2 regions of the Arthrobacter sp. LT660 genome follow, and region 2 is predicted to be linked to the other one. Evidence: predicted binding sites of a transcription regulator. Region 2 holds the regulator's gene; the other holds the start of a gene.
What was found. The regulator HspR, encoded in region 2, represses chaperone genes until heat shock. The targets are predictions, from matches to a motif close to AAGTTGAGTCNNNNNGACTCAACTT.
Positions count from the first base shown of each region.

Region 1: AC0QSG_RS11155 (Hsp20/alpha crystallin family protein) is a predicted target of HspR. The motif match lies at 1,726-1,750, and genes of this name have one in related genera.

Region 1 covers NZ_CM149651.1:2,415,780-2,420,180, forward strand. The annotation lists gene AC0QSG_RS11145 (L-lactate permease) at 1-229, shown strand, start outside; gene AC0QSG_RS11150 (FadR/GntR family transcriptional regulator) at 306-1,034, shown strand; gene AC0QSG_RS11155 (Hsp20/alpha crystallin family protein) at 1,183-1,650, opposite strand; gene AC0QSG_RS11160 (fumarylacetoacetate hydrolase family protein) at 1,875-2,738, shown strand; gene AC0QSG_RS11165 (hypothetical protein) at 2,743-3,012, shown strand; gene AC0QSG_RS11170 (cold-shock protein) at 3,257-3,460, shown strand; gene AC0QSG_RS11175 (HpcH/HpaI aldolase/citrate lyase family protein) at 3,558-4,401, opposite strand, start outside.
Region 2 covers NZ_CM149651.1:1,881,185-1,885,585, reverse strand. The annotation lists gene AC0QSG_RS08750 (nucleotide exchange factor GrpE) at 1-448, shown strand, start outside; gene AC0QSG_RS08745 (DnaJ C-terminal domain-containing protein) at 549-1,553, shown strand; gene AC0QSG_RS08740 (heat shock protein transcriptional repressor HspR) at 1,559-1,987, shown strand; gene AC0QSG_RS08735 (alpha/beta hydrolase) at 1,999-2,958, shown strand; gene AC0QSG_RS08730 (SRPBCC domain-containing protein) at 2,955-3,482, shown strand; gene trmB (tRNA (guanosine(46)-N7)-methyltransferase TrmB) at 3,511-4,365, opposite strand; gene AC0QSG_RS08720 (penicillin-binding transpeptidase domain-containing protein) at 4,376-4,401, opposite strand, start outside.

The DNA of each region.
Region 1 (4,401 bases), 530 kb from region 2:
GCTGGGCCGGGAGGGCGACCTGCTGCGCAAGACCATCATCGTCACCACCTACTACTGCCTGGCCGCCGGTACGCTGGCACTACTCGTTATCCACGGGCTGGGCCTGAACCTCGGAACGGTCATGCTGGTCCTGCTGCTCGCGGGCATCACGCTGGCGATCCGGTGGATGCTCAACCAGAAGCCCCACCTTGCCGTCCCGAGGTCCGCCGGCCGGGCGTCCGGAGACTGATCCCGTGCCACGCAGCGAGGGGCGGGCGCACTCGTTCCCGGCGCCCCCGCCCCTTGTTACGTGGGAAGATGAATCGGTGAACAGCAAGCCCCCCAGACCCCCCAGCCCGCGGGCCTACGAAACCGTGCTCGAGGCGATCGAGGCGGAACTGCGCTCGGGTTCGCTGAAGCTAGGCGACCAGCTTCCGGGCGAGCGGGCCCTTGCCGAGACGCATGGGCTCTCGCGGGCGTCGGTTCGAGACGCCATCCGCATCCTGGACGTGCTCGGCGTCGTGCGCACCTCCACCGGGTCCGGCCCGAACGCCGGGGCGGTCATCGTGTCCCGGCCGGCCGCCGGGTTGGCCGCCGCTCTGCGGCTGCACGTCGCCACCCGCCAGCTGACGGTCGCCGAGATCGTCCAGACCCGCATCCTGCTGGAAACCGGTGCTGCGGAGGCCACGAAGATCGACCCGGAAAACGACGCCACACGCGCGAAACTCGCCGTGGCCGCGGATTTGCTCGAGCAGATGGACGACCCGGCGCTCGGCCGGTCGGATTTCCACGCCCTCGACGCCCGTTTCCACGTCCTGCTTTCTTCACTGGCCGGGAACGCGGTAATCGAGGCGATGATGGAGTCGCTGCGGCTGTCGATCAGCGACTACGTGGCCGAGTCGATCCGCAGCGACGAGGACTGGGAACCGGTCGCGGGCGTGCTGCGCACCCAGCACCACGGCATCCTCGGGGCGGTCTCGGCCGGGGAAGGCCAGCGCGCCTCGAAGCTGCTGCGCGAGCACATCGAATGGTTCTACGCGGAGACCCAGGGCTAGCCGCCACCGCGACGCCTTCTTTCGACGAAGCCAGATGTCCCCCACCCCCGTTTCGACGAGGGTAGATGTCCGAATCCGGGCGGAAACCGACATCTACCTCAGTCGAAACGCAAGGGTGGGGCATCTGGCTTCGGCGAGATCCGGAGGCCTACTGCCCCACGGCCCCCTGTCCGCCGGGGGCCGAGGTCGCCTCGCCCTCGATCTGGTCGGCGCCGTTGTCCCGGCTGCCCGTCTCGACGGCGATCTTGCGCGGCTTCGCGCTCTCGCGCACCGGGATGGTGAGCATCAGGACGCCGTTGTTGTAGTGCGCCGTGATCGCCTCGATGTTGATGCCCTGGCCCAGGTTGAGCTGGCGGACGAAGCTGCCGCCGCGGCGTTCGCGGGTCAGCCACTTCACGCCTTCCTGCTCGCCCAGCGTGCGCTCGGCGCGGATGGTCAGCAGCTGGCCGTCGACGTCGATGTCCACCGATCCCGGATCGATGCCCGGCAGGTCGGCGCTGAGGATGTAGTGGTCGCCCTGGCGGTAGAGGTCCATGGGCACGTCGCGCAGGCGGTTGTCGAACAGCGCGCCGGCCACGCGGTCGAGCTCGCGGAACGGATCGAATGTGTTTGCCATGATGATCAACTCCTTCGTGGGGCACCACCCCGGTGCCGTGTTTCTCGTGTTGTGGGGGTCGATCGACGGTCCTCAAACTTGAGTGCCATCCGCTCAACCCACGATTAAATTAGCACTCTCCGCCGCGGAGTGCCAGTCCCTTTTTGGCTCATTTCTCCCACGGCGAACGACGCATTTCCACCCCCGTGCCCACAGGCTCCGCGCCCCTGTGGTGGGATGGTCCCATGAGACTCGCCACCCTTCGCCACCCGGAATCCGGCGGAACATTCGCCGCCCTCATCGACGGCTCCGCCGCCGTCGAAATAGAGGGGTTCGACGACGTCGGCGCCCTCCTGGCCGCGCCGGCCGCGGAGCGCGAGTCCGCGCTGGACGCGGCCAAGGCAAACGGCGCAAGGCACGACGCCGGCGCCGCCACCTTCGCGACGCTGATCCCCGCCCCGGCCAAGGTCTTCTGCATCGGCCTGAACTACCGCAACCACATCGCGGAAACCGGCAACGAGACCCCGAAGTTCCCGACCGTCTTCACGAAGTTCGCCGAATCCCTCACCGGCCCCACGGACGAGATCGAAATCCCCGCGGAGGACCACCGGATCGACTGGGAGGGCGAACTCGCCATCGTCATCGGCGCGGCCGGCCGGCGAATCCCGGAGGAGGACGCCGAACGGCACATCGCCGGCTACGCGGTGTCCAACGACGTCTCGATGCGCGGCTGGCAGGGCCGCACGCCGGAGTGGACCCAGGGCAAGTGCTGGGAGGCGGCCAGCCCGGTCGGCCCCTACCTCGTGACCCCGGACGAGTTCACCCCCGGCGCCCGAATCACCACCCGCGTCAACGGCGAGGTGGTGCAGCAGGATTCGACGGCGGACCTGGTCTTCTCCCCCGCCGCGCTGGTCGCGTACCTCTCCACGATGGTGACGCTGCGCCCCGGCGACCTGATCCTCACGGGCACCCCGGCCGGCGTCGCCTTGGGCCGGCGCAACGAGCGCGGCCGCCACCCCTGGCTGAAGGCCGGCGACGTCCTGGAGACGGAGATCGAGGGCCTCGGCGCCCAGCGCAACGTCCTGGTCGCGGCGCCCGACGGACACTAGGTACGTGGACCTGGCCGCGGTTGCCGCCGAACTCTTCGGGTCCATGCCCGGCGGGTTCGTCGCCGCGCGGACGGCGGCCGCCAAGGCCGAGCCGGACAAGGTCACCGGCAAGGCCATCCTCGCGCTGCCGAAGCCGTCGACCGCCGCGTGGCTGGTCAACATGCTGGTCCGCCACCGCCGCACGCACGGGAGACCCGACGCGAGGCCGACGCGGTGGAGCGGCGCGCGGAATGGGCCGCATCGCCGTCGTCCGCCCCCTCGCCCGACGTCATAGACGCACCAAGGCACGTCACATCCGGCAACGCGGCACCGCGCCGCGGCCGGAAAAACGTTCCGATTTCACCGAAATCCACCCGCAACCGGGACAAATGTGAACTTTCAGCGTCCTGCGGGAAACCAATACCCCGTATCGCTTGCCACACCGTCCACGTCACCATACGTTTAGGGGAGGGACCCAGCGATGCTGCGAGGCTCCCTGATCGACGATCGCAGCTGTACGCAATATCGAAGGAAGCATCATGGCAACAGGCACCGTTAAGTGGTTCAACGCAGAAAAGGGCTTCGGATTCATCGAGCCGAACGATGGATCGGCGGACGTTTTCGCTCACTTTTCCGCAATCGCGAGCAGCGGCTACCGCTCGCTCGACGAGAACCAGAAGGTCGAATACGACGTCGTGCAGGGTCCCAAGGGTCTGCAGGCAGAGAACATTCGCCCGCTGTAACCCCATAGCTTCACCCGCCGTCAGGCGAGGTTGAACGACGAAAGGCCCCGGAAGCGCCATACGGCGCAACCGGGGCCTTTCCGTTTGTCCGAAAGGCCTAGGCGTTCCAGAGCCCGTAGGAGTCCGCGAGGTCCGCGATCTTCTGCGCGCGGGCCAGCCGCGGGAGGTAGGAGCCGTCGCCGATGGAGGCGCCGGCGGCGTGCGCGGAGAGCATGTCGTGGGCCCAGCTGAGCTCGTCGGTGCTCGGGGACAGGCCGGTGTTGACGTCCTCGACCTGGTTCGCGGAGAGGCAGAGCTTGCCGGTCATGCCCATCGACGCCGTGGTCTGGCAGGCGGCGTGGACCTCTCCCCCGGTCGCGCCGGGAGTGGCCGGGCCGTCGATGGCGCCCGGGAGCTGGCCGACGCGGGAGGCGACCACCAGTTTGCCGCGCGCGTACGCCAGGGCCAGGGGGTCCTCGGAGACGCCGGTGTCCTTGCGGAAGTCGTTGGTGCCGAAGGCCAGCCGGAACGTGCCCGGGGCGGAGGCGATCGCCGTCGCGTTCTCGATGCCGATGGCGGATTCGATCAGCGCGAGCACCGGCGTGCCGGCCTGCAGGCGCATGGCCGTGTAGGTCACCTGTTCCGGCTTCTCCGTCATGGCCAGCATGACGCCGCGCAGGCCCTTGGCCTTGGAGAGGGCTGCGAGGTCGTCGGCCCAGAATTCGGTTTCGAGGCCGTTGACGCGCACCCAGGCGGTCATTCCGGAGTTCAGGGCGTGCACGACGGCGTCGCGCGCCTCGGTCTTCTGCGCCTCCGGGACCGCGGCCTCCATGTCGAAGATGACCGAGTCCGCTTCGGAGGCGAGCGCGGGCGCGTACAGTTCCGGCTTCGCGGCGTTCACCAGAAGCCACGAGCGGGAAAGCTTGGCGGGCAGCGATGCCGCGCGTCGGTTGCGAAGGGAC
Region 2 (4,401 bases):
CGCGGAGGACGCGGAGGCCCCCGCCGAGTCCGGCGGCCTCGAGGCCGAGTTGCGCAACGACCTGCTGCGGCTGCAGGCCGAGTACGTGAACTACCGCAAGCGCGTCGAGCGCGACCGGGAAGCGGTTCGCGAACTCGCGGTCCAGTCCGTCCTGTCCGGGCTGTTGCCCGTGCTGGACGACCTGGACGCGGCACGGCAGCACGGCGACCTCGCGGACGGCCCGTTTGCGTCGATCGCGAACAAGCTGGACGGCATCCTCGCCGCCCAGGGGCTGGAGCGCATCGCCGAGGCCGGCGTGGCGTTCGACCCGCAGATCCACGAGGCGCTGATGCAGCAGCCGAACGCGGAGATCCCTGCCGAGCACGTCGGCATGGTCCTGCGTCCCGGCTACCGCAAGGGCGACCGCGTGATCCGCGCAGCCCAGGTGGTCGTGTCCACCGGCGAGTAGCGACGGCGGACAACAGATAGGGCCCGGGTGGGCCGGGGCACATGCCCCGGCCCGCCCGAACCGGCAGAAATGCACCAAGGATTTTGAGAGGAGGCGCCCGATGGCAAGTCAGGATTGGGCCGACAAGGACTTCTACGCCATTCTCGGCGTCTCCAAGGACGCGAGCGACGCCGACATCAAGAAGGCGTACCGCAAGCTGGCGCGCCAGCACCACCCGGACACGAACTCGGGGGAGGCGGCGTCCGAACTGCGGTTCAAGGACATCACGGAGGCGCACTCGGTGCTCTCCGACCCCGAGGAGCGCCAGCAGTACGACGCGATCCGAGCCATGGGATCCGGAGCCCGCTTCACGGCGGGCGGTCCCGGCGGGCACGGGCAGGGTGCGGGATTCGACGACATGTTCGGCAACCTCTTCGGGGGACCGGGCGGACCCGCGGGGGCCCGCGGTCGCGGTGGATTCCCGCAGGGCGGTTTTCAGTCCGGACAGGTGCCGCCGGAGTTCGCGGACCTCTTCGGCGGCGGCGGTTTCGGCGGCGCCGGCGGGTACCAGCAGGCCCCCCGCAAGGGCGCGGACCGCACGGCGAGCACGACCATCTCCTTCGCCGGCTCCGTCAACGGGACCACGATCGGGCTGCGCGAACCGAGCGGCGAGGTGATCGACGTCCGGGTTCCCGCGGGGATCAAGGACGGACAGACGGTCCGGGTCAAGGGCAAGGGCCAGCGCGGACAGGCCGGCTACGGCGACCTCATGGTGAAGGTCTCCGTCAGGCCGCACCCGTTCTTCATCCGCGAGGACGCCAACATCCGCATCCACGTGCCGGTGACGTTCCCCGAGGCCGCACTGGGCGGCCAGATCGAGGTGCCGACACTGACCGGCGAGACGGTCAAGGTCAAGGTTCCCGCCGGGTCCGCCTCCGGGCGCACGCTGCGCCTCAAGGGACGCGGGATCAAGACGTCCAAGGCCACCGGCGACCTGCTGGTGACGATCGACGTCGTCGTACCGCAAAAGCTCGGCGGCGAAGCCGAGGCGGCCGTCAAGGCGTTCGCCGAGGCCACCGCGGACGCCGATCCACGGGCCGGTCTGGCCGCCAAGGCGGTGCTGTAGCGCCCATGATGCCGGACCGGTTTGTGCCCATTTTCGTCATCTCCGTTGCCGCGGAGCTCGCCGAGATGCACCCGCAGACCCTCCGCCAGTACGACAGGATGGGCCTGGTCTCCCCGTCGCGGCAGCGCGGCAAGCAGCGTCGTTACAGCCAGCACGACGTCGACCTCCTCCGCGAGGTGCAGCGCCTTTCCAAGGACGGCGTCTCGTTGGAGGGCATCCGCCGCGTCCTCGAGCTCGAGAACCAGGTCGCGGCCCTGCGGGCCCGCGTGACCGAGCTGACCCAGGAACTGGACGCCACGCGGTCCGGCCGGCGCAACGCCGAACTCTTCCGGGTGTTCGCGGCGGGCGCGGGCGGCGACGTCGTCCCCCTGGCGCGCGGCAAGCGCCCCCGCGGACGCAGCCAGGCCGTGGTGGTCTGGCGGCCCCAGCAGTAGGGGGTCCGGCCGTGCCGGTGCCCACGGGCTACGCGGAGCTGTGCGACGCGGCGGAGGCGCGCCTGGACGTCCTCAAGGGGCGGCGGGACAGCCTGCCGCAACGGCACAAGGCCGCCATCGACGGGGTGGTCCACGCGTTGCGGCCCTCGTCCATGGACGCCGCGATTCCGCGCCGCCGGCTGCTCTACCTGGACCTCGCGGGGCCAGAGCCGCTGGCCGCCGTCGCGGTCGGCAACTTGGACACGGCCACCCATGTGACCTGGCAACTCTCCGGCGCGGGGATCCGGGCGACGACGGCGATGTGGGGCACCACGCGCGAGGCCGGGCAGCTCCTGCTCGAACAGCGGTTGGTGGGGGAGCCGGACCCGGCGGTCGTCGCCTGGCTCGCCTATCCCGCCCCGGGCCTGCTGCGGGCGGTTTTCAACCGGACGGCCCGCGCCGCCGTCGAACGTTTGGCCCACGATCTGCGCCGCTACGCCCGGCTGCGGCCCGACGCGCCGCGCACCGCCATCGAGGCACACTCCTACGGGGCCACCCTTGCCGCCCACGCCCTGGAGCGTCTGGCCGCGCAGCCGGACGGCCCCGGCACGCCCCGGATCCGGGTGGACGTCCTGGCGACGACCGGCTCCGCCGGAGTGCCGCGGCAGCTGGCCTTGGAACCGTCCCTGATGGGGCTCGCCGGCGATGCCGTGTTCGAAGGCGTCGCGGCAGACGACTGGCTGGCGCGCGCCGGGCGCGCTTTGAGCGGACGGGCCCTCGTGCCGGGCCGCGGTTTCGGCGTCGACGGCGCGGCGGACCTTGGCCTGTTGCCGGTCACCGGCCACAACACGTCGCGGTTCGTGCCCGGGGCGCACCGGGCCAGCCATGGTTACCGCGACCCGGGAACGCAGTCGTTGCGGAACCTGGCCCTGGTCACCACGGGCCGCGAACCGGTGGGCGCGCGGCCGGCCAGCCGTAGACTGTGGCCATGACGGGGTACGCAATGGACTTGGCCACCTTCGCGCCGGCGGGACAGCGCTGGGTGTTGACCTACGGAATCGACCTGCCGGTCAACCGCTGGGACGCCTGGATCGCGGTGACCACCCGGGACGGGCTGCGAGACTGGTTTCCGGCCGCCATCGTGGGCGAGTGGACGCCGGGGCGCGACCTCGTTTTCACGTTCCCCGCCGAACCCGACGCGGAGCCGATGCGCGGCGAGGTCGTCGACGTCGAATCCGGCAGCAGCCTGGCCTTCCGGTGGGAGACCGATTCCCTGCGCATCGCGCTTCAGGAGTACGACGCCGGAACGCGCCTCGTGTTCGCCGCCTCGCTCGACGATCGGGGACGGGGCGCGCGCGACGGCGCGGGATGGCACGTCTGCCTGGCCAACCTGCGCGAATCGGTCGGCGGATACGTCGAGGACGCCGACAAGGACTGGAAGCCGTTGTTCGACGCGTACGCGGCCAAATTCGGCCCGGAGGCCGCCACGGCGTTGCCCCCGCAAGCGGCCGGCTAACCTCGCGCGAGGCCGACGAGCGGAGGACCTAGGCCGTGCGCCGGTAGGCCAGGTCGAAGACCAGCCGTCCGGCCTTCAGCGCCTTCCCCTCGAAGCTGGTGAGGACGCGTTCGTCGAAGCGCGGAGCCCAGCCGCCGCGTTCGTCCGTGAACTCCGATTCGCCCTCGTGCCCTTCGAGTCCGCCGCGGCGCACCCGCGTCAGGGTTCCTTCCGGGCCGGCGTCGCCGCCCGGGTGGAGGTTCTCGAAATCCGCGGAGGAATCCAGCGTTTCGCGCATCTGTTCGGCGTAGTTGGACCAGTCGGTGGCCAGGCGCCACGTGCCGCCGGGCGCCAAGACGCGCGCAGCCTTGTCCGCGAACGACGCCTTCACCAGACGACGCTTGTGGTGCCGCACCTTGTGCCACGGGTCGGGGAAGAACACCCACAGTTCGTCAACGGAGCCGGGGCGCAGCATCACGTCCAGGACCTCCGGGGCGTTGGCCTGAACGGCCCGGACGTTGGTCAGGCCCTTTTGCTCGATCCGCACCATCAGTTGCGCGAGGCCGGGGCGGTACACCTCGACGGCCAGGAAGTCGCGTTCGGGATGCCGTTCGGCGGCGTCGGCCACGGCCTCCCCGAGCCCGGAACCGATCTCCACGGTCAGCGGCGCAACCCGTCCGAACGCCGCGGCGGCGTCGAAGCCGAAGTCCGCGTGGACCGAGGTGTCGGCGTGGTGGCGCGGGACCTCCAGCAGGAATCGGCCGGACTGGCGCTCCCAGGCCTCCTGGCGCCTGCCGTGCAGGCGCGTTCCGCGGCGCACGAACGAGACCGGTTCGGTGCGGTAGTAGCTCAGGTCGTCGACGGCGCGCCCGCTTTGCGGCGGCTTGGGGTCGTGGGTGTCCATTGGATCAAGATTAGCCGTCCGCGGCGGCGAGGACGT